Regions from separate parts of the Dactylosporangium sp. McL0621 genome, predicted to be linked through region 3. Evidence: riboswitches for the same ligand, from Rfam matches in the RefSeq annotation. Region 3 holds a riboswitch; each other region holds the start of a gene.
What was found. A riboswitch is a leader RNA that binds a small molecule or an ion and turns the genes downstream of it on or off. The one in region 3 is predicted to bind cobalamin.
Positions count from the first base shown of each region.

Region 1: another riboswitch for cobalamin. It lies ahead of ACPPVO_RS24925 (hypothetical protein); the one in region 3 lies ahead of cobN (cobaltochelatase subunit CobN).
Region 2: another riboswitch for cobalamin. It lies ahead of ACPPVO_RS32195 (ribonucleoside-diphosphate reductase subunit alpha); the one in region 3 lies ahead of cobN (cobaltochelatase subunit CobN).
Region 4: another riboswitch for cobalamin. It lies ahead of bluB (5,6-dimethylbenzimidazole synthase); the one in region 3 lies ahead of cobN (cobaltochelatase subunit CobN).

Region 1 is NZ_CP188259.1:5,158,274-5,165,606, forward strand. It holds gene ACPPVO_RS24900 (hypothetical protein) at 1-280, opposite strand, end outside; gene ACPPVO_RS24905 (ABC transporter permease) at 490-1,542, opposite strand; gene ACPPVO_RS24910 (ATP-binding cassette domain-containing protein) at 1,539-2,273, opposite strand; gene ACPPVO_RS24915 (sensor histidine kinase) at 2,448-3,569, shown strand; gene ACPPVO_RS24920 (response regulator) at 3,566-4,231, shown strand; partial or broken gene ACPPVO_RS24925 (hypothetical protein) at 4,400-5,384, opposite strand; cobalamin riboswitch at 5,445-5,665, opposite strand; gene ACPPVO_RS24930 (IS630 family transposase) at 5,633-6,223, opposite strand; gene ACPPVO_RS24935 (winged helix-turn-helix domain-containing protein) at 6,124-6,567, opposite strand; partial or broken gene ACPPVO_RS24940 (IS701 family transposase) at 6,826-7,080, shown strand.
Region 2 is NZ_CP188259.1:6,813,992-6,821,324, forward strand. It holds gene ACPPVO_RS32180 (AI-2E family transporter) at 1-454, shown strand, start outside; gene ACPPVO_RS32185 (helix-turn-helix domain-containing protein) at 408-1,127, opposite strand; gene ACPPVO_RS32190 (DPP IV N-terminal domain-containing protein) at 1,305-3,563, shown strand; cobalamin riboswitch at 3,619-3,826, shown strand; gene ACPPVO_RS32195 (ribonucleoside-diphosphate reductase subunit alpha) at 3,966-6,251, shown strand; gene ACPPVO_RS32200 (ribonucleotide-diphosphate reductase subunit beta) at 6,326-7,330, shown strand.
Region 3 is NZ_CP188259.1:2,877,581-2,884,913, forward strand. It holds gene ACPPVO_RS13485 (precorrin-2 C(20)-methyltransferase) at 140-1,651, opposite strand; gene ACPPVO_RS13490 (precorrin-8X methylmutase) at 1,662-2,282, opposite strand; gene ACPPVO_RS13495 (precorrin-3B synthase) at 2,279-3,343, opposite strand; cobalamin riboswitch at 3,377-3,510, shown strand; gene cobN (cobaltochelatase subunit CobN) at 3,547-7,095, shown strand; gene ACPPVO_RS13505 (class I SAM-dependent methyltransferase) at 7,104-7,333, opposite strand, start outside.
Region 4 is NZ_CP188259.1:9,667,142-9,674,474, forward strand. It holds gene ACPPVO_RS45835 (zinc-binding dehydrogenase) at 1-237, shown strand, start outside; gene ACPPVO_RS45840 (SanA/YdcF family protein) at 411-1,139, opposite strand; gene ACPPVO_RS45845 (hypothetical protein) at 1,247-1,399, shown strand; gene bluB (5,6-dimethylbenzimidazole synthase) at 1,403-2,023, opposite strand; cobalamin riboswitch at 2,061-2,264, opposite strand; gene ACPPVO_RS45855 (alpha/beta fold hydrolase) at 2,300-3,184, shown strand; gene ACPPVO_RS45860 (TrmH family RNA methyltransferase) at 3,195-3,716, opposite strand; gene ACPPVO_RS45865 (transglutaminase-like domain-containing protein) at 3,976-4,566, shown strand; gene ACPPVO_RS45870 (hypothetical protein) at 4,727-6,028, opposite strand; gene ACPPVO_RS45875 (cobalamin B12-binding domain-containing protein) at 6,114-7,118, opposite strand; gene ACPPVO_RS45880 (PP2C family protein-serine/threonine phosphatase) at 7,115-7,333, opposite strand, start outside.

The DNA of each region.
Region 1 (7,333 bases), 2.3 Mb from region 3:
ACCGGACGAGCTGGATCTTCACGTCGTGGATGCCGGCCGGCCAGGCCGGACCGACCCGATACGTCCCGTACTGCGTGGCGCTGACGATCGTGGTGCGCCCGGCGACGGTCACATCGACGGTGGGCCACCCCTCGCAGTTGTCGCCTATGTCCCCGATCTGCACCCGCCCCGCGCCCTGGATCGTGGTGGTGGCGTAGCTGGAGTTGGCCCAGAGCGAGGCGTGCGTGCCGGAGGCGGGCACCGGTGTACCGGTGGCGGTCCAGATTGCCCCATTGACCACCGTGAACTGCGACGGTGTGGCCGCACCGGCCGCCCCACCACCCGAGACGACCGCTCCCCGGCGAGCGCCAGGACGGCGCCGAGAAGCCCGGCCCGAAAACGCGATTCCATGCGCAGGACAATTGATCGACGGTTGGAAATACATCTGGTGCCGAGTTGAACACCGGCGCCCCCGGCCCACAGGAGGACGTCGCCGTGCGTCCGGGCGCCTCAGACCGGGCGTAGGCGCCGGACGTTGCGGAGCAGGGCGCCCGACAGCAACAGCGCCAGGAGCACGTAGGCGGATGTCTCGTACCACTGGAACTGCCAGTAGCGCGTCCCGGGCTGGTAGGCGACGAGCTGCTGCAGGTGCAGCTGGTTGATCGCGTCGTCGCAGGCGGTCGGGGTGCTGGCCCGGTCGAGGCAGATCGCCGGGGCCGGCCCGGTGAACGGCCGGCCGGCCGGGTCGACGGTTCGGACCGAGACGATCCAGCCACCGGGGATGCTGACCGGGGTGGACACCGTCAGGCTCCCGCCGTCGATCGTGATCGCCTGGGGCTTGCCAGCATCGAGGGTGAGCGGCACCAGGGCGGTCTGCGCGGGGCGGTAGTGCTCGCGGACGACGGTGGGGACGATCAGCTGCACGGCGGCGAGGACGGCGAGCGTGACCGCCATGGCCGGGACGGTCCGGCGCACCAGCGCGCCGGCGGCGACGCCGACGGTGAAGGCGAACGCGGCGTAGCCGACCGGGGCGAGGTCGCGCGCGCCGAACAGCAGCGGTATGAACCGGTTGGGCAGGTCGAGGCCCTGGTCCGCGCCGGGCAGGCCGTCGGCGTGGTCGATGGGGCCGGACCACCGGGTGATCGCCCAGCTGAGCAGGGCGGTGACCAGCAACGCGGCCCCGCCGGCCAGGCCGAGCATGACGGCCAGCCAGCGGACGCGGCCGACGCTCTGGGTCCACACCAGGCGGAGCGTGCCCGCCTCGAGTTCCCGGGCGAGCAGCGGCGCCCCCCAGAACAGGCCAATCAGCACCGGCGCGAGGTACACCAGCGCGATCCCGGCGAAGAACACCAGCGGGTACACGTCGTCGGCCTTGACCCCGGCGGCGAACGCGCGCTGCGCGGCGGTGCAGTCGCCGGCGGCGGCGCAGGTGTCCAGGCCGCTGCTTGCGTGCAGATGGGCGAGGCGCGGCCCGGTGACGGCGAGGACGGCGACGAGCGCGGCCAGGCCGCCGAGCGCGGCCCAGGCCTGGGCGCGGAACCGTCGCCAGGTCAGCCAGATCATGCGATGGTCTCCGTTTCGGCGGGCCGGACTCGGCGCAGCGTGGTCAGGACGAGGTCCTCCAGCGTCGTGCCGTCCGGCCGGGTGGCGAGCAGGTCGGCGATGCGCCCGGCCAGCTGCACCCGGCCGGCGCCGAGGACGATCAGGTGGTCGCAGATCCGCTCCAGGTCGGTCACGAGGTGCGAGGACAGCACGACGCTCGCGGCCCGGGCGGCGACCGCCCCGGCCAGGTCGTCGAGGAAGTCGCGCCGGGCCAGCGGGTCGAGGCTGGCCACCGGTTCGTCGAGCACGAGCAGGTCCGGGCGCTTGGCCAGGGCCAGCGTCAGCGCGAGCTGCGCGCGCTGCCCGCCGGACAGGCGCCCGGCCCGCCGGCGGCGGTCCAGTCCCAGCCGCCGCACGCGGCCGGCGGCGTACGCCGGATCCCAGGCGGGGTTGAGCCGCGCGCCCAGGGTGAGATGGTCGGCGACCGACAGCCCGGCGTACAGCGGCGCGTCCTGGGCGACGAACCCGATCCGGGCCCGGCTCGCCCCGGGCGGCCCGCCGAACACGCGCACGGTGCCACCGGTCGGGGCGAGCAGCCCGACCGCGAGGTTCACCAGCGTGCTCTTGCCGGCGCCGTTGGGCCCGACGAGCCCGACCACGTGCCCGGCCGGGATCGACATCGTGCATTCCTGCAGGGCCCACCGGCCCTGGTAGCGCTTGCCCAGGCCGCGGGCGTCGATGGCAGCCGTCATCGTGGGGTCCTCCTTGCCGTCGGTGTCGTCGGTACCACCGTGCGCCGCGGGCGCTGCGCCCGTCGTCGGGCCCGGGTCCGGACTTTCGCGCCGCCGTTCAGCCTGGAGTACACCCCACGGCATCGGTCCGTGGTCCGACGACACCGAACCGCGCGGGGCGTTAGCGTGATCCGTATGCGGCTCCACCCGACCGATCGCCTCAGCGCCGCGCAGTGGGTTGCGATCGACTGCGTGACCGCGCTGGTACTGCTGGTCGGCTCCGCGGTGCCGACGCGGGCGGCGGCCGGGCCGCAGGGGCCATCCTGGGCGTTCTGGGCCGGCCTGGCGGCGGCGCTGGCCGCCGGGGCGCTGCGGCGCCGGCGGCCAGTGGTCGCGCTCGGCGTCGCGCTGCTCGCCGGGCCGGTCGCCCTGGGCGCAGGCGCGTTCCCGCTGCCGTGGGTGGTGGTCGCCTTCGTGATGTACCTGATCCCGCTGCGCTTCCCCCGCCGCGTGGCGCTGTGGGTGCTGGCCGGCACCTTGCTCGCCGGCGCGGTCGGCGTCGTCGCCGCCCCGCTGGCCCGGCCCGGCCCGAACCGGGTCGGATCGCTGTTGGAGGGCGCGCTGCTGGTGTCGATCGCGTGGGTCATCGGCTATGCGGTACAGCATCAGCGCCTGCACAACGAGCAGCGGGCCGAGCGCCGGCTGACCGACGAGCGCCTGCGGATCGCGCGCGAGCTGCACGACGTTGTCGCCCACTCGATGAGCGTGATCGCGCTGCAGTCCGGTGTGGCCAACCACGTGGCCGCCGAACGCCCCGAGGAGGCGCGCCGGGCGCTGGCCTCCATCGAGGAGATGAGCCGGGCCGCGCTGCAGGAGATGCGGGCGCTGCTCGGGGTGCTGCGCGATCCGGAGGAACCGGCCCGGCCGGCCCCGGGCCTCGCCGACGTGCCGGCGCTGGTCGCCCAGGCCGCCACCGCCGGCGTCCACGTCGCCCTGGAGGTCACCGGCGAGCCGGGCGGGCTGCCCGCCGGCGTGGATCTGGCCGCTTATCGTGTCGTGCAGGAGGCCGTCACCAATGTCATCAAGCACGCCGCGACCGATCGCTGCCGGGTGTGCATCGACCGCGGCCCGTCCCTGGTCACGGTGCGGGTGAGCGACGAGGGACGGGGCGGAGCCGCCGCTGCCGGCCACGGCATCACCGGGATGCGGGAGCGGACCCGCATGTACGGCGGGACCCTGCAGGCCGGCCCGTCGCCCGACCGCCCGGGCTTCCAGGTCGTCGCCACGTTCGCGATCCCCCGGGCGGAGGCCGCGTGATCCGCGTGGTGGTCGCCGACGACCAGACGCTGGTCCGCGGCAGCATCCGGGTCCTGGTCGACACCGCGCCCGACCTCACCGCCGTCGGCGAGGCCGCCACTGGCGCCGACGCGGTCGACCTCGCGGCCCGGGAACGGCCCGACGTCGTGCTCATGGACGTCCGGATGCCCGGCCTGGACGGAATCGAGGCGACCCGGCAGATCTGCACCCGGCCGAACCTCGCCGCGGTGAGGGTCATCATCCTCACCACGTTCGACGTCGACGAGTACGTCTTCGCCGCCCTCCGCAACGGCGCCAGCGGCTTCCTGCTCAAGGACACCCGCCCGGCCGACCTGCTCACCGCGATCCGCGTCGTCGCCTCCGGCGAGTCATTGCTCGCGCCGAGCGTCACCCGGCGGCTCATCGAGGAGTTCGTCCGCCGCCCGGAGCCCGGCCGGCAGCCGGTCGCCGACCTGGACAACACCACCGACCGGGAGCGGGAGGTGCTGACCCTGGTCGGCCTCGGCCTGTCCAACGCCGAGATCGCCGCGCACCTGCATGTCAGCCTGTCCACCGCGAAGGCCCACGTCAGCCGGCTGCTGATGAAGCTCGCCGCCCGCGACCGGGCCCAGCTCGTCATCGCCGCGTACAACACCGGCCTGGTCCGCCCGACGACCGACTGACGCGGTCACTTCGGGCTGAACGTGCCGGCCCGCCGCAGCGACGCGCGACCGCCCGGGAATGCGGACGATCAGCTCGCGCGGACCTCGGCGACGGCCGCGACAAAAGTGCAACAGTGACGCCTCGACCTCGGCATAGCCGCGGGTCTTCAGGCCGCAGTCGGGATTGACCCACAGGCGTCGGGCCGGGACGGCCGCGACTGCTCGCCGCAGCGCCTGGACGACCTCCTCGTGGGACGGCACGCGCGGGGAGTGGCCTGCGGCGGCGAGCCGGTCGAGGTTGCCGGGCCCGGCGACGAGGTCCACACCGATCGCCTCGACCGAGTTGGCCAGCAGCGCCGACAGAGCGTCACCAAGGTCGCCGAAGTACGTGGCGACGAAGATCTGCGGCCGGTCGGTGAGCTCGCCAAGGCGGGTGTAGGCGGGCGTAGCCCGTCGATCTCCTCCGGGGTGCGGTCGGCGACGTAGGCGCGCTCGTCCAGCTGTACCCAGGCGACGCCGGTGGCGGCCAGGACGGCGAGGATTTGCGCGTAGACCTCGACGAGGTCGTCGAGGCGGGCGAACGGGTCCTCGCCCTTGGCCAGGAGCAGAAACGTGGCCGGGCCGAGCAGCACCGGCCGGGTGGCGATGCCCAGGGCGGCGGCCTCGGCGATCTCGCCGAGGGCCTTGACCGGATTGGCCGCGAACGCGGTGTCCGGGCCGATCTCGGCACCAGGTAGTGGTAGTTGGTGTCGAACCACTTCGTCAGCTCCAGCGCCGGCTCGGCGTCGACGCCGCGGGCCATCGCGAAGTATGTGTCCAGCTCGGACCGGCCGAGCCGGGCGAAGCATGCCGGGACCGCGCCGACGGCGACGGCGGTGTCCAGGACGTGGTCGTAGTACGAGAACGTGTTGGACGGGATCGCGGCCAACCCCGGCGTCGCGCAGCGTCTGCCAGACCTCGGCCCGCAACCCGGCCGCGGTCTGTCCCAGCGCGGCGGCGTCGATCTTCCCGGCCGCCCAGTACGCCTCGACGGCCTGTCTTCAGTTCCCGGTTCCCGCCGATGCGTGGGTAGCCGAGCACGGTGCTCTGCCCGAATGCAGGAGCCACCAGACGTTTCGTTCCCTCGAAGTGCCCGACGGCGCTCGGGAAGGAGGGAGGCAGGGATACGGCCCAAAAGGGCGGCCGTACCGCTTCCGCCCTGACCCGCCCGAGAGGTCGTCGGCGGCGCACACCGGCGGTGTGCGCAGCGCGGGCAGGTCTTCGGACTCGTGGGCGCGACCGAAAGGTCACCTACCGGCCGTCGCTTCCCAGGCCGTGTGGCCCAGTGCTTTGTTGACGGCTTTCGTTCCCACTCACCGCTGCGGGCAGTCCCGGTTCTGCACCGGATTCCCTCTTAAAGATCTTTCGGTATTTGAGTGATGGTCAGAGACGTAGGCCGGTGTGGTCGAGGAAGTTGAAGCACAGTTGGTAGCTGCTGCCGATCCGGTGCAGGCCGGTGTGGACGGCGGTGTCGGCGTCGTTGAGGATGTCGGGGCACAGGTTGGCCAGTTCGGTGGCTTTGAGGTTGCCCCAGACCAGTTCCATGGGGTTGAGGTCGTGGGCGTAGCCGGGCAGTGCTTCGACGGTCAGCCAGTGCTGCTGGGTGGCCAGCCATGCCTTCATGTCCTTGGACCGGTGCGCGGACAGCCCGTCCCAGATCAGCACGATCGGCTTGCCGCGCAGGTGCCGGCGCAGCTGGGTGAGGAACGTGATGAGGCTTTCGGTGTTGTAGCTGCCGGGTTTGGTCTGGAAGATCAGCTTGGCCCGGGAGCGGTCGGGCCGGTAGGCCAGCACACCGGCCATGGACATCCGCGACCAGGAGAACCGGTGCCGCAACACGGGTGTCTGCCCGCGCGGTGCCCAGGTGCCGCGGACTACGGGCAGGAGCGAGAAGCCGCTCTCGTCCTGGAAACAGATCCACGCTCCCCGTCGCCGGGCCCCCTTTTGATCCTGGGCCAGTCCTGCTTGACCCACGCTTCGATCGCTGCGTCGTCCCGTTCGACGGCCCGCCGGGCCGGGCGCTGCCGGGTCCAGCCGAGGCGCTGCCGCAGGATTGTCCAGGTCTGCGTCGGCCCGTACCGCACGCTGGTGACCCGTTCGATCACGTCCGCCACCCGGGCGAGGGTCCACAGGTCGGTGCCGAACCCGCTGGCCTTCGGCCCGGCCAGCAGTGCCGACTCCACTTCGGACAGTTGCTCGTCCGACAGCCGCGGCGTACGCCCCAGTCGCTGCGCGCCGGTCAGGGCCTCCCGGCCGCCGGCCCGCCACGCCCGATGCCACCGCGACGCGGTCTGCGCAGAGACCCCCAGTTGCGTCACCACATCGGCCTGCCGCGCGCCGTCCTCGAACAACTCCGCCGCCCGAATCCGGCGCTGCCGCAACACATCAACATCCAGACGAGCGGCACCACGCCGACCCGCCGGCTGTGCAGAGACCGACATGCCACCGATTCTCGTACCCGGCAACACGATCAGCCCGCAACGACTCACCTCAATATCGAAAGATCTTTAATACTGCGACGGCGTTTTGTAGTGGTCGGTCGTGGATCGCTAGTATCCATTGTGGTCAGTGTTGGGGTGGTGGAGTCGTGGAACGCTGCGCTTGAGGATCTGTTCGCGCTGGTCGCGGGGCGGTTCGGGCGGGTGGAGCCGCGGAAGCGAGCGTTCGCTTATGTGCGGGGGTTGTTGGCGCCGTTGGAACGGCGTAATGGGTGGACCCTGGCGGAGCAGGCTGGTGATGGTTCGCCGGACGGTATGCAGGAGTTGCTGTGCAGCCCTGGCTGGGACCGCGACGCGGTCCGCGACGATGTGCGCGGTTACGTGGTGGAGAAGGAGTACCGCGACACGGTGGCGCAGCTGCCGCGGGAGTACTCCGCGATCCTGCCCGGCTGACCGCCGCTCAACGTTCGTTCGGGGGGCACCGGCCGGCAGCGGGTGCCCCGAGCGGGCACCGGCCGGCAGCAGGTGCGCGACCTCGGGAGCGGTCGCGGCGAGCGTGTACGCCCGGCGCTCCGCCTCGACCTCGAAACCGGTCGCCCGATGGGAGTGCCGGCGCATGTGCTCCTCCCGGCTCGGCACCTGGAAC
Region 2 (7,333 bases), 3.9 Mb from region 3:
CGTCGTGCTGCTCGTCATCGGCGTGCAGTTCGCGGGGCTGATCGCCGTGTTCGTCGCGGTGGCCGACCTGATCCCGCTGGTGGGGGCGACGCTGGGCGCGGTGGTCGCGGCCGTGGCCGGGTTCGTGCACTCCGTGACCGCGGGCATCGTCGTGGTCGTCTTCTTCGTCGTGTACCAGCAGCTGGAGAACCACCTGCTGCAGCCGGTGATCCTCTCGCGAACGGTCAAGCTCAACCCGCTCACGGTGCTGATCGCCATCCTCGCCGGCGTCGACCTGGCCGGCATCCTGGGCGCGCTGCTGGCCATCCCCGTCGCCGGGATGATCCAGATCATCGTGCGCGACGTCTGGGACACCCACCGCGGCGGCCTCAAGCCCGCGGCGACGGTCGGCGAGGAGCAAACCCCGGCTAGTTCTTCCGGAGAATCTCCCGGCCCTGCTCGGCGGCGCGGCTGATGCTCTCGCCGACGAAGTCGACGAAGTCGGCGATGTTCGCCAGGCGGGCCGCGGCCGGGCTGTCGGGGCCGAGGACCTCCACGCCCTGCCGGGCGGTCTCGGCGAGGCGGGCGTTGGCGCGGACGGTGGCCATCATCGACTGGTACCAGACGTCGTCGTCGACGATGTACCGCTCGCGGCGCCGTTCGTCGCGGTCGCGGCGCACGAGGCCCTGACGCTCCAGGAAGGCGACCGCCTTGGAGACCGACGCCGGGCTGACCTGGAGGCGCGCGACGAGCCCGGCCGCGGTGAGGCTGCCCGCGTCGGTGGTGTAGAGGCAGGTCAGGACCCGGGCCATCATCCGGGGCAGGCCCGACTGCATCAGCAACGTCGTGAACCGCTCCTCGTAGTCGCGCACGGCCCCGGCGTCGCGGCCGCGGGGCGGTGCCGGCCGCGGACCCCGCGGCGCCGTCGGCCGGCGCCGGTGGGCGCGCTGCTCGGTGGCCCGGTGGGCCGGCTCGGCGCGGTAGGCGGTGGGGCCGCCGTTGCGCATCACCTCGCGCGTGATCGTCGACGTGGGCCGGTCGAGGCGCCGGGCGATCTCCGCGTAGGCGAGCCCCTCGGCCACGCCCAGCGCGATCTGCTGCCGGTCCTGCTGGCTGAGCCGCACCGCGGTCTCCCTCCGCCTCGTCACCGTGCGCGAGCTTAGCGTTCACCGGCCACTCAACGCAACGAACGTTGCGTTGATTACTCAGCTGTCGCAATGAAATAGTGGGCCTGAGCTGGCGTTATGTTGAATCATCGTTGCCCATTCAATGAACGCAACGTAGCGTTTCCGTCGTCAGAAACCACGAGGACGGGGACGGCGGACATGAGCACCGAGCAGCACTACCGGACGGCCGAACAACTCCTGCGCCGCCCGGCGTACCCCGGCGAGCTCGTCGCCGGCGACAAGATCAGGCCGCAGTGGGTCGACGGCGGGTTCTGGTACACCGCGAACGGCCGGTTCCTGCGCGTCGACCCGGCCGCGGGCACCCGCGAGCCCTGCTTCGACCACGACCGGCTCGCCGCCGCCCTGGCCGCCGCGGCCGGTCAGCCGGTCGACCCGGAGGCGCTGCCGTTCGCGGCGATCGTGCCCGCCGGCGACGCCGTGGAGTTCTTCGCGCTCGGCGAGTACTGGCGCTGCGACCTGGACGGCTACGCCTGCGAGCGGGCCACGTTCATGCCGCCGGGCAACCCCCTCGAGGTGCCGTCGCCCGACGGGACGGTCGCGGTGTCGCGGCGCGGGCACGACCTGTGGGCCCGCGCCCGCGCCGACGGCCGCGAGTGGGCGCTGACCACCGACGGCGAGGCCCACTACGGGTACGGCAGCGGCCCCGAATGCACCGGCAACGCCACGCTGCTGCGCAAGATCGGCCTGCCGCACCTGCCGCCGGCGATCGCCTGGTCGCCGGACTCGAGCCGGGTGCTGGCCCACCGCACCGACGAGCGCCACGTGCGCGAGACCCACCTCGTCGAGGCCCGGCCGGCCGACGGCGGGCCGCCGCGCACGCATCCGCAGCGGTACGCCTACCCCGGCGACGAGCACCTCCCGCTCGCCGAGCTCGTGGTGCTGGACGTCGCGACCGGCACCGTGGTCCGCGCGCAGACCGAGCCGCTGCTCATGCCGCAGCTGTCACCCATCATGACCAAGTGGGCCTGGTGGGCCGCGGACGGTTCGGCCGTGTACTTCCTCGGCCAGGCCCGCGACCGCCACACCCTCGCGCTGCACCGCCTGGACCCGGCCACCGGCGCCGTCACCACCGTGCTCAGCGAGGCCGGCGACACCCGGGTGGAGCCCAACCAGTGGGCCTACGAGCCGCCGATCGTACGCGTGCTGGCCGACGAGGTGCTGTGGTACTCCCAGCGTGACGGCTCCGGCCACCTGTACCGCTACGACCGGCACACCGGCGCGCCGCTGGGCCGGGTCACCTCCGGGCCCTGGTCGGTGCGGCAGATCCTGCACGTCGACGAGGCGGAGCGCACGGTGTACTTCACCGCCGCCGGCCTCGTCGAGGCCGACCCGTACCGGCGCACGGTGTGCCGGGCCGGCCTGGACGGCACCGGCTTCGCCCGGCTGACCGACGACGAGCTCGACCACGTCGTGACGCTGCCCGGGCACCGGGGGTACTTCGTCGACAGTGCGTCCACAGTGGACACCGCGCCGGTGACCACCGTCCGCGACTGGACCGGGCGCGTGCTGGTCGAGCTCGAGCGGGCCGACATCACCCGGCTCCGGGCCACCGGCTGGACCCCGGCCGAGCGCTTCCGCGTCAAGGCGGCCGACGGCGTGACGGACGTCTACGGGGTGCTGTACCGCCCGCACGGCTTCGACCCCGCGCGCCGCTACCCGGTCGTGGACAGCCTCTACCCGGGCCCGCAGGTCGGCCGGGTCGAGCCCGGCTTCGACCCCGGCGGCATGGGCCTGGACGCCGAGCCCCTCGCCGCGCTCGGGTTCGTGGTCGTCGCGCTCGACGGGCGCGGCACGCCGGGGCGCGGCAAGGCCTTCCACGACGCCTCCTACGGCCGCCTCGGCGACGCCGGGGGCCTGGCCGACCACGTCGCCGCGCTGCGACAGCTCGCCGCGGACCGGCCGTGGATGGACCTCGACCGGGTCGGCGCGTTCGGGCACTCCGGCGGCGGGTTCGCCGCGGCGCGGGCGATGCTGGACTTCCCCGCGGTGTACCGGGCCGGCGTCGCCCTGGCCGGCTCGCACGACGCCCGCTGCTTCAACGCGGGCTTCGTGGAGTCCTACGACGGCGCGGACGACCCGGACGCCTGGGCCCGGACGTCCAATGTGGACCTCGCCGACCGGCTGGCCGGCCCGCTGCTGCTCGTCCACGGCGAGCTCGACGACCAGGTCCACCCGGACCACACGCTGCGCCTGGCCGACCGGCTCATCGCCGCGGACAAGGACTTCGAGCTGCTCATCGTGCCCGGGGCCGAGCACACGTTCCTGGACTGCCTCGCGTACGTGCGCAAGCGCTGCTGGGACTTCCTGGTGCGCGAGCTGATGGGCACCCCGCCGCCCGCGTACCGCCCCGCCGCCATCCCGGTCGGCCCGGAGATGCTCGCCGAGATGTTCGCCTGAGCCACGACACGCCGACACGACATCTGGTGTTTCCAATTCTCCGGCAGCCCTATATATAGTGATGACCGCAGCTGGTTCGGCCGCCCGCCCAGGGCGGCCGAGGCAAGAGGGAACCCGGTGCGAGTCCGGGACTGCCCCGCAGCGGTCAGTGGGAACGATCGCCGTCATGTGCACTGGGCCCGATCAGGCCTGGGAAGCGACGGTCAGTAGGCATGCGCTCGGCGCCCACGAGTCCGAAGACCTGCCAGCGCGCCGCGCACCGCCCGGTGCGCGGCGGTCGAAGGCCGCGCGGGACGGCCGACGCCACGAGCCGGACCCTGGCCGCATGCCGCCGCAGGGGTCCCGGCGGCGTCCCCGCGCGCTCCTTCGGCCCTCCGACCTGAGGCGAGAAAGGGCACGCGGATGCAGGTAAGCAAGCGCAACGGCGACACCGAGGCCGTTGACGTGAACAAGATCGTGCGCGCGGTCGAGCGGTGGGCCGGCGACCTGGACGAGGTCGACCCGCTGCGCGTCGCGACCCGCACGATCAGCGGGCTGTACGACGGGGCGAGCACCGCCGAGCTGGACAAGCTGTCGATCCAGACGGCGGCGGAGCTCATCGGGGAGGAGCCGCAGTACTCGCGGCTGGCCGCGCGGCTGCTGGCCGCGTACGTGGACAAGGAGGTGCGCGGCCAGGGCGTCGCGAGCTTCAGCCAGTCGATCCGCTACGGCCACCAGCTCGGCCTGATCGGCGACGACACCGCCGCGTTCGTCGCCGCGAACGCGCGCAAGCTCGACGACGCCGTCGACCTCGACGGGGACCTGCGGTTCGAGTACTTCGGCCTGCGCACGGTCGCCGACCGCTACCTGCTGCGCCACCCCGAGGCCCGCCTGGTCGTGGAGACGCCGCAGTACTGGCTGCTGCGCGTGGCCTGCGGCCTGTCGCAGACCCCGGGCGAGGCGATCGGGTTCTACCGCCTCATGTCCTCCCTGGCCTACCTCCCGAGCTCGCCGACCCTGTTCAACTCCGGCACGCGGCACACGCAGATGTCGTCGTGCTTCCTCGTCGACTCGCCCCGGGACGAGCTCGACTCCATCTACGAGCGCTACCACCAGGTCGCGCGGCTGTCGAAGTTCTCCGGCGGCATCGGGATCTCGTGGTCGCGCGTGCGCGGGCGGGGCGCGCTCATCCGCGGTACCAACGGGCTATCCAACGGCATCGTGCCCTTTCTCAAGACGCTGGACGCGGGTGTCGCCGCGGTGAACCAGGGCGGGCGGCGCAAGGGCGCGGCGTGCGTGTATCTGGAGCCGTGGCACCCGGACGTCGAGGAGTTCCTGGAGCTGCGGGACAACACCGGCGAGGACGCCCGCCGCACCCACAACCTCAACCTCGCCAACTGGGTGCCGGACGAGTTCATGCGCCGCGTCGAGGCCGACGGCGACTGGTCGCTGATCGACCCCACCGACGCCCCCGAGCTGCCGGACCTCCACGGCGAGGCGTTCGACGCGGCCTACCGCGCGGCCGAGAAGAAGGCGGTGCGCACCGTCAAGGCCCGCGATCTCTACGGCCGCATGATGCGCACCCTCGCCCAGACCGGCAACGGCTGGATGACGTTCAAGGACCGCGCCAACGCCCTGTCCAACCAGACCGGTGGCCCGCGCAACACCATCCACCTGTCGAACCTGTGCACCGAGATCCTCGAGGTCAGCAGCGACGACGAGACCGCCGTGTGCAACCTCGGCTCGATCAACCTCGGCGCGCACGTGACCGGTGCGGGCGTCGACTGGGAGCGACTGCGGGAGACGGTCCGCACCGCCGTGGTCTTCCTCGATCGCGTCATCGACATCAACTACTACCCTTCGCGGCAGGCGGGGGCGTCCAACCCGCGGTGGCGGCCGGTCGGCCTCGGCCTGATGGGCCTGCAGGACGCCTTCTTCGCGCTGAAACTACCGTTCGACTCGGCGGCCGCGCGGGCGTTGTCCACAGCGGTGCAGCAGGAAATTCTGCTCACCGCACTGGAGACGTCGGCGGAACTGGCCGCGCGGTTCGGCCCGCACCCGGCGTACGCCGAGACCAGAGCGGCCGCGGGCGTGCTGCACCCGGACCTGTGGGGCGTTACCACGGATGACGAGCGCTGGGCCGCGCTGCGCACACAGATCGCGGAAAACGGCCTGCGCAACTCGCTGCTCGTGGCGATCGCGCCCACCGCGACCATCGCCTCGATCGCCGGCTGCTACGAGTGCATCGAGCCCCAGGTGTCCAACCTGTTCAAGCGCGAGACGATGTCGGGCGAGTTCCTGCAGATCAACTCCTACCTGGTGCGCGAGCTCAAGACCCGCGGCCTCTGGACGCCGGAGGTCCGCGAGCAGATCAAGCGCGCCGAGGGCTCGGTGCAGGGCATCGGCGAGCTGCCGGCCGACGTCCGCGACCTGTACCGCACCGCGTGGGAGCTGCCGCAGCGCGCCCTGATCGACCTGGCCGCCGCGCGGGCGCCGTACATCGACCAGTCGCAGTCGCTGAACCTGTTCATGAGCGCGCCCACGATCGGCAAGCTCTCCTCGATGTACCTGCACGCCTGGAAGTCCGGCCTGAAGACCACCTACTACCTGCGCTCCCGCCCGGCGACGCGCATCCAGCAGGCGACGGTCCCGCTCATCGCGGTGGCCTGCTCCCTGGAGAGCCCCGAGTCGTGCGAGGCCTGCCAGTGAGCGGTCCGGAGCGCAGCGGAGGGGCCGCTCACCAGAGGCTCAGCCTTCTCGCGCCGGTACCGGAGCCTGCGGAGGTGCCGGCGCGCCTGTTGGACCCCGGCCTGGACCTGACCCTGCGGCCCATGCGGTACCCGCGCTTCTTCGACCGGTACAAGGACGCCATCAAGAACACGTGGACCGTCGAGGAGGTGGACCTGCACAGCGACCGCCCGGACCTGGACCGGCTGACCCCGGCCGAGCGGCACCTGGTCTCGCGGCTGGTCGCCTTCTTCGCCACCGGCGACACGATCGTCGCGAACAACCTCGTGCTGAACCTGTACCAGCACGTGAACTCGCCGGAGGGGCGGCTGTACCTCTCGCGCCAGCTGTTCGAGGAGGCCGTGCACGTCCAGTTCTACCTGAACCTGCTCGACACCTACGTGCCCGACGAGGCCGAGCGCGTCGCGGCCTTCGCGGCCGTGGACAACATCCCGTCGATCGCGCGCAAGGCGGCATTCTGCTTCAAGTGGATCGACTCCGTCTTCGCGCTGCGCTCGCTGCGGACCCGCGACGACCGGCGCGCCTTCCTGCTCAACGTCATCTGCTTCGCCGCGTGCATCGAGGGCCTGTTCTTCTACGGCGCCTTCGCGTACGTGTACTACCTGCGCTCGCGCGGCCTGCTGCACGGCCTCGCCTCGGGCACCAACTGGGTGTTCCGCGACGAGTCGATGCACATGGCGTTCGCCTTCGACGTCGTGGACACCGTCCGCGCCGAGGAGCCGGACCTGTTCGACGACACGATGGCCGCGCAGGTGCGCGACATGCTGGCCGAGGCGGTCGAGTGCGAGGTCCAGTTCGCCGCGGACCTGCTCGAGCAGGGCGTCTCGGGCCTGTCCCTGACGGACATGCGCGAGTACCTGCAGCACGTGGCCGACCGCCGCCTGGCGACGCTGGGCATCGAGCCGCTGTACGGCAGCCGCAACCCGTTCGCGTTCATGGAGCTGCAGGACGTGCAGGAGCTGTCCAACTTCTTCGAACGCCGGGTCTCGGCCTACCAGCACGGCGTGACGGGCACGGTGACCTTCGACGACGACTTCTGACCC
Region 3 (7,333 bases):
CGGCCGCGCGTCAGGCGGGGTAGCGGCGCCGCGTCCGCGCCGCGGGAGCGCCGCCGTGAATCAAGCGGCCGCGCGTCAGGCGGGGTAGCGGCGCCGCGTCCGCGCCGCGGGAGCGCCGCCGTGATCAGGCGACCGCGCGTCAGGCGGGGTAGCGGCGCGGGGTCCACACCACCGGAGCGCCGCCGTCCTCGCGGTCGCGGACTCGCGTCTGGGACGAGCCGATGATGAGCAGCGTGCGCATGTCCACCTCGGACGGGTCCAGCTCGGCCAGGCGCACCACGCGCACCGACTCCTCCGGGCCGCCCACGTCGCGCCCGATCACCACCGGGGTGTCGGCCGCGCGGTGGGCCAGCAGGAGGGTCTTCGCCGCCTCGACCTGCCAGGTGCGGGACTTCGAGCCGGGGTTGTACACGGCGATGACGAGGTCCGCGCGCGCCGCGGCCCCGAGGCGGGACGCGATGACGTCCCACGGCTTGAGGCGGTCCGACAGCGACAGCACGCAGAAGTCGTGGCCCAGCGGGGCGCCCGCGCGGCTCGCCACGGCCTGGGCCGCGGTCAGGCCCGGCAGGACGCGGACCGGCACGTCCTTCCAGCGCGGCTCGGCCGCGACCTCCAGCACCGCGGCGGCCATCGCGAACACACCCGGGTCGCCGGAGGAGACGACCGCGACGCGGCGGCCCTCCCTGGCCAGGGCCAGCGCGAACTCGGCGCGCTCGGCCTCGACGCGGTTGTCGGAGGCGTGCCGGCGCTGGCGCGGGTTGCCGGGGACGCGGGCCAGGTACGGGCCGTAGCCCACGAGGTCGTCGGCGGCGGCGAGCGCGGCCTGGGCCTCGGGCGTGAGCCAGTCGCGGCCGCCCGGGCCGAGGCCGACCACGACCACCTCGCCCACGGGCGCCGGCGCGGGCCGCTCGGCCAGGGCCGCGGCGGTCTCGTCGTGCACGCGGGAGGGCAGCAGGGCGATGGAGAAGTACGGCACCGAGCCCGGGTCGACCCCGGCCAGCGGGGCGGCGCGCTCGCCGGCGGTGGTGGCGCGCTCGACGTACCAGGCGTCGTCGAGCCGGCCCGCCCGCTCGAGCGCGTCCCGCACCTTGCCGAACGTGCGGCCCAGCTTCAGCACCGCCGCCGAGTCGGTGGCGGCGAGGCGCTCGGCGAGCACCTCCTCGGGCAGGGTGCCCGGCAGCACGGTGAGCACCTCGTCGCGCTCGACGAGCGGGCGGCCCAGCACCGCCGAGGCGGCGGCCACGGACGTCACGCCCGGGACGACCTCGGTGGGGTACCGCTGCCGCAGTCGCTTGTGCATGTGCATGTAGGAGCCGTAGAACAGCGGGTCGCCCTCGCAGAGCACGACCACGTCCCGGCCCGCGTCGAGGTGTGCGGCCAGCCGCGCCGCCCACGCGTCGTAGTGCTCCTCGATGACGCCCCGGTAGTCGGGCGTGTCCTCGGTCGTCACCGGGTAGACGAGGGCCTCCTCGACCTGCTCCGGGCGCAGGTACGGCGCGGCGATCGCGCGGGCGATGCTGCGGCCGTGGCGGGCGCTGTGGTAGGCGACGACGGGCGCCGCGGCGATCAGCCGGGCCGCCTTCACCGTCATCAGCTCGGGGTCCCCGGGCCCGAGACCTACGCCGTACAGCCGCCCACTTTCCTCGCTCATGCTGCGTCACTCATTCCAATTCGCTCGCGATCGCGTTGACGGCGGCGGCCGTCATCGCGCTGCCGCCCCGGCGGCCGTGCACCACCAGGTGCTCGAGGCCGGACGCAGCCAGCGCCGCCTTTGACTCGGCGGCGCCGATGAACCCGACCGGGATGCCGATCACCGCGGCGGGCGTGCCGGCCCCCTCGGCGACCAGCTCCAGCAGCCGGAACAGGGCGGTGGGGGCGTTGCCGACGGCCACCACGGCGCCGTCGATGCGGCCCCGCCACAGCTCGAGCGCGGCCGCGCTGCGCGTGTTGGCCAATTCTAGAGCCAGCGGCGGTACCGCCGGATCGCGCAGCGTGCACACGACCTCGTTGTCCCGGGGCAGCCGCGCGCGGGTCACCCCCGACGCGACCATCTCGGCGTCGCAGAGGATCGGCGCGCCCGAGCGCAGGGCGGCGCGCGCGGCCGCGACGACGCCGGGGGAGTAGCCGACGTCGGCGGGCAGGTCGACCATGCCGCAGGCGTGGATCATGCGGACCGTGACCCGGGCCACGTCGTCCGGCAGCCCGGACAGGTCGGCCTCGGCCCGGATGGTGGCGAACGAGCGCCGGTAGATCTCGGCCCCGTCGCGGATGTAGTTACTCACCCGGTCACGCTCCGGCGGTAGCCCGCGCCCGTCGCCAGCATCTCCACGTGCCTTCCCTTCGGCGCGCCGCACCGGCGCTCGCATCCGACCCAGTGCGCCGGCTCGTGCGTGCCCGCGGCCACCGCGGCCCGGGCGTCCGCGCGGACGTCGGCGAGCGCCTTGGCGCAGCCCGGCCGGCCGGCGCACGCGGTCACCCCGGCCCACGGCGAGGCGGGGTCGGCGACGAGTCCGGACGCCACAGCGTCGGGCATCGCCGGAGCCGGGACCACGACGGTCCGCCACGGGGTGACGATGATCTCTTCCGCCGCGGCCGCGAGCGCCGCCGACTGGGCCGCGGTGAGCAGCCCGAGCGGCACGACGAGCACCGCGGACGAGCCGTGGATCCCGGGCTCGGGCGCGTCCGAGCGCGCGAGCCGGACGGACGCGAGCCCGGTGCCGAGCCGCGCGGCCACCCGGGCCGGGCCGTCGGCCAGCTCGGCGAGCCGCCACGCGTTGGCGCCCTGCGCGGCCCGCTCGGCCAGGAAGGCCTCCGCGGCGCGGACGAGCAGCTCGGGGCCGCCGTGAAGCTCAGTGGGTACACCCGCCAGAACCAACCGGGAACCGTGCCGGCCCACGTCGCCGAGCAGCGGCGTCACGTCGCCGCGGCCGTCATCGATCGTGGCCAGGAACCGGCCCGGCAGCCCCGCGAGGGCGGGCGTGGCGCACAGCAGCGCGTCGAACTCGGCGACCAGCGGGCGGACCGCGGCGCCCAGCGGGCTGGCGACGATGTTGCGGACCCGCTCGTGGGTGGCCGAGGGCAGCAGGCCGGCGTCGGTCAGGCGGGCCGCCAGCTCGTGCTCGGCACCCGGCCGCAGCGCCCTGACCTGCACGTTCCCGCGGGAGGTGAGCTCCAGGGCGGGGTCGCCGAGTTCGGCCGCGGCGGCGCCCAGGACCGCGAGCTGGGCCCCGGTGATCCGCCCGCCGGGCAGCCGGACGCGCGCCAGCCCGCCGTCGGCGGCCGCGTGGACCTGCACGGCGCCGGGGCACCGGTCGGGGGCGTCGCGTCCGCTGGGAGCCTGCACGGGGCGGATACTACCTGCGCTTGACGGCGCCCAGGCTCGTCCTGAAGAGTTGGCGGCGCTGTACAACGGCGATGTGGGAGGAACCCGGTGCGAGTCCGGGACGGTCCCGCCACTGTGACCGGAGACGATCCGGGAGCCAGGATACTTTCCGTCGCCGGACCCAACCCACCGTCTTGGGGCGCGGACCCCGAGGGAGGACCGGCGTGATCCTGCTGCTGTCGACGTCCGACACCGACCTGCTCAGCGCGCGGGCCAGCGGCGCCGGGTGGCGCCTGGCCAACCCTTCGCGGACCACCGTGGACGACCTGCCCGGGCTGGCCGCGGGCGCCGAGCTGATCGTGGTGCGGTTCCTGGGGGCGTACCGCGACTGGCAGGACGGCCTCGACACGCTGCTCGCCACCGGGCTCCCGGTGGTGATCCTCGGCGGCGAGCAGGCCCCCGACGCCGAGCTCATGAGCCACTCCACGGTGCCGGCCGGCCTCGCCGCGCAGGCCCACGCCTACCTGGCCTTCGGCGGCCCGGCCAACCTCGCCGAGCTGCACCGCTTCCTCTCCGACACGGTCCTGCTCACCGGCCACGGCTTCGCCGCCCCGGTCGAGACGCCCGTGTGGGGCGTGCTGGAGCGCACGGCCGCGCCGGTCGACGGGCCGACCGTGGCCGTCATCTACTACCGGGCCCACCACGTCGCCGGCAACACCGCGTTCGTCGAGGGCCTGTGCACCGCGCTGGAGGCCGAGGGGGCCCGCCCGCTGCCGGTCTTCGCCGCCTCGCTGCGCACCGCCCCGCCCGAGCTGCTCGACACCCTGCGCCGGGCCGACGCGCTCGTCGTGACCGTGCTCGCGGCCGGCGGCACCCGCCCGGCCGACGCCCAGGCCGGCGGCGAGGACGAGGCCTGGGACGTCGGCGCGCTCGCCGCGCTCGACGTGCCGATCCTGCAGGGGCTGTGCCTGACCAGCAGCCGCGAGACGTGGGACGGCAACGACGACGGGCTGTCGCCGCTGGACACCGCGACCCAGGTCGCCATCCCGGAGTTCGACGGGCGGCTCATCACGGTGCCGTTCTCGTTCAAGGAGGTCGACGAGGACGGCCTGACCGTCTACGTCGCCGACCCGGAGCGGGCGGGGCGGGTGGCCGGGATCGCCGCGGCCCACGCGCGGCTGCGGCACCTGGCCAACGCGGACAAGCGGATCGTCGTGATGCTCAGCGCGTACCCGACGAAGCACTCCCGGATCGGCAACGCCGTCGGCCTCGACACGCCCGCCAGCGTGGTGCGGCTGCTCGCGGCGCTGCGGGAGCGCGGGTACGACCTCGGGGAGGGCTTCCCGTCCGACGGCGACGCGCTCATCCACGAGCTCATCGCGGCCGGTGGGCAGGACGTCAACTGGCTCACCGAGGAGCAGCTGCAGGGCAACCCGGTCCGCATTCCGGCTTCGGCCTATGTCTCGTTCTTCAACGGCCTGGACGAGGGCCTCCGGGCCGGGATGGAGCGGCACTGGGGCCCGGCGCCCGGCGAGCTGTTCGTCGACCCGTCCGACGGCGCCATCGTGCTCGCGGCGCTGCGGCGGGGCAACGTGGTGGTGATGGTGCAGCCGCCGCGCGGCTTCGGCGAGAACCCGGTCGCCATCTACCACGACCCCGACCTGCCGCCCTCGCACCACTACCTGGCCGCGTACCGGTGGCTGGCCGACGAGTTCGGCGCCCACGCGGTCGTGCACGTCGGCAAGCACGGCAACCTCGAGTGGCTGCCGGGCAAGACGGTCGGGATGTCGGCCGGCTGCGGCGCGGACGCGGCCCTGGGCAACCTGCCGCTCATCTACCCGTTCCTCGTCAACGACCCGGGCGAGGGCACCCAGGCCAAGCGCCGCGCGCACGCCACGCTCGTGGACCACCTGGTGCCGCCGATGGCCCGCGCCGACTCGTACGGTGACATCGCCCGCCTGGAGCAGCTGCTCGACGAGCACGCCACGATCGCCGCGCTCGACCCGGCCAAGCTGCCGGCGATCCGGGCCCAGATCTGGACGCTGATCCAGGCGGCCAAGCTCGACCACGACCTGGGCCTGGACGACCGGCCGCACGACGCCGAGTTCGACGACTTCCTGCTGCACGTCGACGGCTGGCTGTGCGAGGTCAAGGACGTGCAGATCCGCGACGGGCTGCACATTCTGGGCCAGGCCCCGTCCGGCGAGGCCCGCGTCGACCTCGTCCTGGCCATGCTCCGGGCCCGGCAGATGTGGGGCGGCCAGGTCGCCGCGCTGCCCGGGCTGCGCGAGGCGCTCGGCCACGACGAGTCCACTGTGGACCGGGCGGCCGTCGACGACGTCGAGTCACGGGCGCGGGCGCTGGTCGCGGCCATGGAGGCGCGAGACTGGTCCTCAGACGATTTTTCCGACATCTCCGATAATCCGGAAGTTGTACGCGTTCTGCGCTTCGCCGCCGAGGAGATCGTGCCACGCCTGGAGCGCACCACCGACGAGCTCACCATGGTGCTGCACGCGCTCGACGGCGGCTACGTGCCCGCCGGCCCCAGCGGCTCGCCGCTGCGCGGGCTCATCAACGTGCTGCCGACCGGCCGGAACTTCTACTCCGTGGACCCCAAGGCCGTCCCTTCGCGGCTCGCCTGGGAGACGGGGCAGGCCATGGCCGACTCGCTGCTCGCGCGGTACCGCGCCGACCACGGCGACTGGCCCCGCTCGGTCGGGCTGTCGATGTGGGGCACCAGCGCCATGCGTACCGCCGGCGACGACATCGCCGAGGCGCTCGCCCTGCTCGGCGTCCGCCCGGTCTGGGACGAGGCGTCGCGCCGGGTCACCCGGCTCGAGCTCATCGACCTGGCCGAGCTGGACCGGCCGCGCATCGACGTGACCATGCGCATCTCCGGCTTCTTCCGCGACGCCTTCCCGCACGTGGTGGCGCTGCTGGACGACGCCGTCCAGCTGGCCGCCGCGGCCGACGAGCCGGTCGACGTGAACTTCGTCCGGGCGCACGTCGCGGCCGACGTCGCCGAGCACGGCGACGAGCGGCGGGCGACCCTGCGCGTCTTCGGCTCCAAGCCCGGCGCCTACGGGGCCGGCATCCTCCCGCTCATCGACAGCCGGAACTGGCGCGACGACCGCGACCTCGCCGAGGTCTACGCGGTCTGGGGCGGCTACGCGTACGGCCGCGGCGTCGACGGGATCGCGGCGCGGACCGACATGGAGGGCGCGTACAAGCGGATCAGCGTGGCGGTCAAGAACACCGACACGCGCGAGCACGACATCGCCGACTCCGACGACTACTTCCAGTACCACGGCGGCATGGTGGCGACCGTGCGCGCCCTGACCGGGCGGGCCCCCGCGGCGTACGTCGGCGACAGCACGAACCCGGACGCCGTGCGGACCCGGACGCTCAGCGAGGAGACCGCGCGGGTCTTCCGGGCCCGGGTGGTCAACCCGCGCTGGCTCGCCGCGATGCGCCGGCACGGGTACAAGGGGGCGTTCGAGCTCGCGGCCACGGTCGACTACCTGTTCGGCTTCGACGCCACCGCCGGGGTCGTGGCGGACTGGATGTACGAGAAGCTGGCCGAGTCCTACGTGTTCGACCCGGACAACCAGAAGTTCCTGACCGAGTCGAACCCGTGGGCGCTGCACGGCATCACCGAGCGCCTGCTGGAGGCGGCCGAGCGGGGCCTGTGGGAGCACCCCGAGCCGTCTACCTTGGACGGACTGCGCGAGGTGTACCTCCAGACGGAGGGCGACCTCGAGGACGACGCCTAGGACAGGGCCTAGACCCGCTTGTGCGCCGCGGCGACGACGGTGCTGTAGCGCACGACGAACGCGTCCGGGGTCCGGATGCCGGCGAGCACCGCGCTCAGCGTCGCGGGCGGCAGCCGGTTGACGAAGCCGGACGTGGACAGCTGCTCGAGCCAGTCCGCGCGGGTGTACTCGCGCTCCCACGGCAACGTCCACGGCTCCGGGTCGGTGAACGCGTTCGTGGCGCGCAGGCCGTCGGCGG
Region 4 (7,333 bases), 5.9 Mb from region 3:
AGCACCGACACGTCGTCGTTCCCGGCCGCGGCCGCCCGGCGCAAGGGCCTGACGTTCGCGATGGTGCGGCGGATGAAGGAGGTGTACCCGCGGGCGCTCGCCCTGGTCGCCGCGGGCCGCGCGGACGTGCGCAACCTCGTGAGCCACCGCTACCCGCTGACCTCGGTCGCCGAGGCGTTCGTGGTCGCCAACGCCCGCCGGGGCCTGAAGGTGGTCGTCGAGCCGAGCGACCGCTAGGGGCTGTATCGAAGTGGGGTCGGAGCGAGGCGAGGCTCAGGCGTCGGCTGGGGCCGCGCCGGGCGCGCCCCGATCCCGGGGTTGTATCGGGGTGTGACCGGGGTGGTTCCAGGCGGCGTCTGAGTCCGCCGCAGCCCGGCCATCCACTTCGATACAGCCCCTAGGGCCCGCCGTCACGGCGTGTGGGCGGCGACCGCGTCGCGCAGGGACGAGTCCGGCGGCGACTGGACCGCGGGCGGGCGGCCGCGCACCGCGTCCGAGGCGGCCTTCCACGCGGCGGCGACGTCGCGGGCCTGGTTCTTCCAGATCGTGATCGTCCGGCAGCCGTCGCACCCGGACGGCACGCCCCAGGCGTCGATGCCGACGCGGCGGCAGAGCGTCACCGCACGGTACAGATGGATGTCCTGGCTCACCAGGAGCGCCCGGGTCACGCCGTAGACGTCGCGGGCGCGGCGGCAGGTGTCGTACGTGTCCAGGCCGTAGGGGTCGACGACGACGCGGGACGGCTCGACGCCGTGCCGGGCGAGGTAGTCGCCCATCACCCGGACCTCGTTGCCCGAGCCGCCGTGCGCGTCGCCGGAGATGAGCAGGGCCTTGACCTTGCCCGCGGCGACCAGGGCGGCGGCCTTGTCGAGCCGGTTGCGCAGGAACGTCATCGGGTCCTGGCCGCCGGGCGCGACCTGGGCGCCGAAGACGATTGCCACGTCGGCCGCCGGGGCCTGCTCGACCCCGACGAGGCGCCCGGCGGACGCCGCGCGGATCCACACCGTCGGGGCCAGGCCCACCACGACGAGCACGACGGCGAGGACCGCGAGGCGCCGCCGCCACCGCCGGCGGCGCGGGCGCACCGGTTTCGGCTCGTCCGGCTCGGTCACCTGTTCCGGCGTGGTCACGTTCGGCATGCGGGCAGCATGGCAGGGCCCGGCCGCGCGCGCCGTCCCGCCGGCCCTGTCGGGTTTCGGCGCCGGCGCCGACTTGCCCGGTATTGGGCGCGTCACGGGCGGCTACGGTGCCGCGCGGCGACACCGACATCTGCGTCATCGACGTCGACGGCACCGACCTGACCGACCTGACCGGCACCGCCGGCGTCGCCGAGCACACGCCGGTGTGGTCGCCGGACGGCGCGACGACGGACGAGGTCCCCGACTGGCGCCCGGTCTGAGCCCTACCAGCGGTCCTCGTGCCGGACCTGGTGCAGCGGGGAGCGCCGGCGCCAACCGTGGCGCTCCAGGTCGGGCACGTCGTGGCGCCGGCTCACCGGGCCCAGGCAGAGCCACGCCACGGGCCGTACGCCGGCCGGGATGCCGAGCAGGCCGCGCAGGAACTCCTCGCGGTAGAAGGAGACCCAGCCCAGGCCGAGGCCCTCGGCGGTGGCCGCGAGCCAGAGGTTCTGGATCGCCAGGCACACCGAGTACAGCCCGGCGTCGGCGATCGCGTGGCGGCCCAGCACCGCGGGGCCGCCGCGCTCCGCGTCGTAGGTGACCACGACCGAGAGCGTGGACTCCAGCACCCCGTCGATCTTGATGCGGGCGAACCGCGCGGCCGCCTCGGCGTCCAGGGTCGCGGCGAACACGTCGCGCTCACGGGACACGTGCGCGTGGAACGCCTCGCGCAGCGCGCGGTCGCGGACGACGATGAAGTCCCACGGCTGCGTCAGCCCGACGCTCGGCGCCGCGTGGGCGGCGGTCAGGATCCGGTCCAGCGTCTCGCCGGGCACCGGCGCGCCGGTGAACTCGGCGCGCACGTCGCGGCGGCGGTTGATGATGTCGTACAGGTCATGCGTCAAGGCAGGCTCCCGCTGCGCTCACACCCCGGGACAGGCCGGGGCCGTCGGTCGCGAGGCCGGTCTTCGGACTCCCGGATCGTCGCCCCTCCGCCCGCCTTCCCAGCCCTTCCGGGCCAGTGGCTACGCGTGCACGTGTGGGCGGCGGCTCCCCGGTCACCGCGGCGGGCCCGTGCCGGATTCTCACCGGCTTCCCGATTCTCCCCGCCGTCGCCGGCGGGGCACCTCGCTTCAGTTCATGCCGGCCCGCACGCTACCAGGAGGCAATAGGCTCGGCGCATGACGCAGACACAGACGCACACGCTCGCCGTACCCGGCGCCGACCTGGTCTACGACGTCACCGGCCCGCTGCCGCCGGCGGACGGGCGGCCGCCGCTGTTCATGATCGGCCAGCCGATGACCGCGGACGGGTTCGGCGCGCTCGCCGCGCACTTCCCGGACCGCACCGTCGTCACGTACGACCCGCGCGGCCTGGGCCGCAGCGCCCGCACCGACGGCGGGACCGACAACACGCCGCAGCAGCAGGCCGCCGACCTGCACCGGCTCGCCGTCCACCTCGGCGCCGGCCCGGTCGACGTGTTCGCCAGCAGCGGCGGCGCGGTGACCGCGCTGGAGTGGGTGAGCGCCCACCCGGACGACGTCGCCACGCTCGTCGCGCACGAGCCGCCGATCAACCCGATCCTGCCCGACGCGGCCGGCGCGGACCGGGCGCGGGCCGCGTTCAACGACGCCTACGAGACCGGCGGCAGCGGCCCGGGCATGGCCGCGTTCATCGCCATGACCTCGTGGCGGGGCGAGTTCACGGAGGAGTACTTCGCGCAGCCGGCCCCGGACCCGGCGATGTTCGGCCTGTCCACCACCGACGACGGCACCCGCGACGACCCGCTGCTGTCGCGGCACTCGTGGGCGGTCACCGACTACCGCCCCGACGTCGCGGCCCTGAACTCGTCCGCGGCCCGCATCGTGATCGGCGTGGGCGAGGAGTCGGCGCAGACGTACACCGCGCGCACCGCCGAGGCGATGGCCGCCCTCCTGGGCGGGCCGGCCACCGTGTTCCCGAGCCACCACGGCGGCTTCCTGGGCGGCGAGTTCGGCTACGCCGGCAAGCCGGAGGAGTTCGCCGCGAAGCTACGCGAGGTCCTCGGGGCCCCTCCGGCGGGCTGAGCGGGCCGCATCAGAGCAGCCCGGCGAGTTTGTACAACACGAGGGATCCGGCCACGGCGACGTTCAGGCTCACGCCGCTGCCCACCATCGGAATCTCCACCGCCCCGTCGAGCAGGTCGAGGGCCTCGGGCGGGATGCCCGTCGACTCGTGGCCGAGCACCATCACGGTGCGCCGGCGCGCGGCGGGCAGGTCGGCGAGGCGCACGGCCTCCTCGGCGAGCTCGACGCCCACGACGCGACTCCCGCCCGCGCGCTCGGCGGCGAGCCACCGCAGCGGATCGCCGATGCGGTGGACGCACGCGGGTCGGCGCAGCGTGTTGCCGCGGGCGAGGGCCTCGTCGATCCAGGGGTACCGCGGGACGACGAGACAGGCCCCGACGGCGTCGCAGGTGCGCAGGAGGGTGCCGAGGTTGACGCCGTGCATGGGCCACAGCGGGGCGGCGAGGAGGTGTCCCCAGCAGCGATGGGCGCGGGGGCGGCGGGAGGAGCGCAGCTCGGACGGGGTCCGGACGCGAATGGCGGTGCTCACCATTGGGGCGTGCTTCGCGGCGCACGCGGGCCATCGACGGCAACAGGGCCGCTGCCCAGGGTAGGTCATTGCAGCGCCGCGCGCACCTCCCCGTCGTGCTCGCCGACGGACGGTCCGGTCCAGCCGCCCCGCTCCGGGGTGGCCGGCAGGCGCGCGGCGACGTTCTGCACCGGGCCGAGGTCGGGCCGGGCACGCGCACGATGCTCTCGCGGGCCGGGAACTGCGGGTCGGCGCGCATGTCACCGGCGGTATCGTCTCCACCGTGGCGTTGGGTGACAGGGGTGCCGAGTTCCTCGCCGCCGACGAGGTGGTGCAGGCCGACCATCCCGCCGTGCGGGCGGCCGCGGCTCGGCTGCGCGCCGGGCGGGCCGGCGACGTGGAGTTCGCGCGGGCGGCGTACGAGTTCGTGCGCGACGAGGTGCGGCACTCGTTCGACGCCGAGGACCCGCGGGTCACGGTCGGCGCCGCCGAGGTGCTCGAGCACCGGGTCGGGCTGTGTTACGCCAAGTCGCATCTGCTCGCCGCGCTGCTGCGGGCCGAGGGGGTGCCGGCCGGGCTGTGCTACCAGCGCCTCGCCGCGGGCGGGGAGACGTTCGTGCTGCACGGGCTCGTCGCGGTACACCTCAATGGGCGGTGGCATCGGCAGGACCCGCGCGGGAACAAGGCCGGCGTCGACGCCCGGTTCTCCCTCGACGGGCCGCGGCTCGCGTTCGCGATCGACGCGGCGGCCGGGGAGTGCGACTACGCGACCGTGTTCGCGGCGGCCGACCCCGCGGTGCTGGCCGCGCTGCGCGCCACGACCGACGTGCTCACGCTGCGCACCGCGGGCCTGCCCGGCGAACTGAGCGCCTAGGGCTGTATCGAAGTGGATGGCCGGGCTGCGGCGGACTCAGACGCCGCCGGGAACCGTAGCGGTCACACCCCGATACAACCCCGGTATCGGGGCGCGCCCGGCGCGGCCCCAGCCGACGCCTGAGCCTCGCCTCGCACCGACCCCCACTTCGATACAGCCCCTAACGGTCCAGGCCGCGCATGCGCGGGCGGGCCTCGCGCAGCCGGCGCCGCAGCACGACGCCGACCAGGACGATCACGCCGATCGGGACCCAGGCCAGCGCGTAGGCCGGCCAGTAGTACCCGAGGTCCAGCATGGACCGGTCGGGGCCGACGTCGCTGCTGCTCACGCCGAAGAAGGCCAGCAGCAGCGTCAACGGGATCGCGAGCAGCGACACCGAGGCCAGCAGGCCGGTCAGCACCCGGTCGCGGCGCTCCTCGCGTTCGCGGCTCGCCTCGGCCAGGACCGAGCTGCGCGTCTGGATGACCGCGCGCAGGCGCTCGACGATCTGTGAGGTGTTGGCGACGGCGGCCTCGATGCCGACCACCTCGTGGTAGGAGGTCCGGAACGAGTCCATGCGCGAGTCGGGCATGAGCACGCTGTCGAGGTACGCCTCGACGCCGAAGCTCAGGTCCAGCTGGATCTCGCCGAGGTCGGCGGCGAGCCGCGCGTGCTGCTCGCGGGCCTCCTCGATCGTCGTCATGGGCGCGCTCAGGTCGTGTTCGAGGGCGTGGAAGGCCAGCGATCGGGCGCCCCGCAGCACGCCGAACGCGGCGACGACGGTGAGGGCCACGAAGATCAGCGCGTTCTGCACGCTGGGGCTCCAGCCGGCCACGACGGTCGCGTAGCGGCTGTTCGCCACGTACGTGCGGCCCTCGATGTTGAGCGGGCCCGGCAGCCGGACGCCGACCTGCCCGCCGAGGCCCGACGTCTGGGCGGCGAGACCGCGCAGGAGCGTCTCCACCGCGCCGTCGCGCCGCTGCCCGTCGTGCATGATCTCGTGCGTCAGGGACTCGCCGGCGAACACCATCTGGTGGGCGTACCCGATGCGCAGTGTCCCCGGTGGTACGCCCTCGAGCTGGGCCGCCAGCCAGTCCAGGAGCAGGCCGTCGCCGTACGCGAGGTCGTCGCGCTCGTAGTGCATGTACGACAGGTGCGCGAGGATGTCGCCGGCGGTGGCCGTGTCGGCCAGGTGCGCCTCGACGATCAGCACGGGATCGCCGCGGCTGGTGCGCAGGACGACCGCCCGGAGCCGCTCGAGCGCCGCGACCGTACCGCCGCGGAACTTCGCCGGATCGGCGTCGACGTCCCGCAGCACGCTCGGGAAGAGGTTCACCGAGTGGTGCACGAACCGCTGCAGGAACCCGAGGTCGAGCGCCGCGGCGAGGCTCGACGAACCGGTCGCCGGCAGGCGCGGGCTGAGACTGTAGATCGACACGGCGCGGGTGGTGGCGGCGTGGCCCGGGTCGGGCGCGGACGGCATGCCCATCACGGTGACAGGCGGGCCGCCGCGGTCCCATAGACCGTAAGGGCACCCGCGCCCTGTCGACCGTCGCCGTTTTCCGGCTCTACGGCGACAGCTGGGCGAGGCCCGCGGCGAGCATCGTGCCGGCGCGGGGGAAGTCGTACAGCATCGCGCCGTACTGCCGCAGCGGGACCGTCAGGCTGGACGCGGGCACGCCACGGCTGTGGAGCACCTCCGACGTCCACGCCAGGAAGCCCGTGAACAGCTCGGGGTCGTCGACGTAGACGGCGGCCGCGAGGAAGTCGACGATGTGCGCCAGGTCGGTCATTGTCGCGTCGAGCTGGACGACCGAGTACTCCCGCATCGGCGGGAACTCCCGCAGCAGCTCCGCGGCCGCCGCGTCCACGAGGTCGCCGCGGCGCTTGAGCAGCGCGGTGTGCTCGTCGCCGGCGAGGTGGGCCGGCGTCTCGGCGACCGGCTGCAGCAGCGCGCCCGGGTCTTCGAGCAGGTCGGCCGCGCCGCCGGCGCCGGGGGCCCAGCGGGCGCCGATCGCGCGGGCCCAGCGGCCGTCGGGGCCGAAGCCGCGGCCGCCGACGATGAGCGGCACCTCGGCCCGCCGGCAGGCCTGGACGGCGCGGTGGGCGGCCGGCAGGCGGGTCGGCAGGGCGCAGCTGAGGGCGACGGCGTCGACGTCCTGCTGGTGCAGGTACGACACCAGGTGCGCCACCGGCACGCTCGCGCCGAGGAAGGTGATCTGCCAGCCGCGCAGCCGCAGGACCTCGCCGACGAGACGGGCGGGCAGCGCGTGCCACTCCCCGTCGAGACAGGCGACCACGAGCCGGCCCCGGGAGGCGGCGCGACGACGGGACGCGATGGTACCGACGGCCGCCACGACCCGCTCGCTGATGTGCGTGGCCGCGTGCTCCTGGGCGACGCTCCACTCGTTGCGCTGCCACCACTGCCCGACCTGCTCCTGGGCCGGCGCGACGAGGTCGAGGAGCACCCGCTCGGGGTCGACGCCGTCGTCGAGCAGCCCGCCGGCGATGTCGACGGCGCCGTCCTCGTCGGCGTCGGCCAGGCATTTCAGGTAGTCGTCGTACGCCGTCACGAGCTGACGGCCGCCCGCGTGGTGTGGTGTACGGAGTGCAGGTGCCGCGGGGCCGTGCGCACCGGCTCGGCCCGCACCGCGAACACCGCGATGTCGTCGTGCTCGCGCCCGCCCAGCCAGTCCATCGTGACCTGCTCGACCCGCTCGGCCAGCGCCGACGCCGGCATCGCGGAGCAGCCGGCGAGCGCGGTGGTGAGGCGGCGCAGCCCGTACAT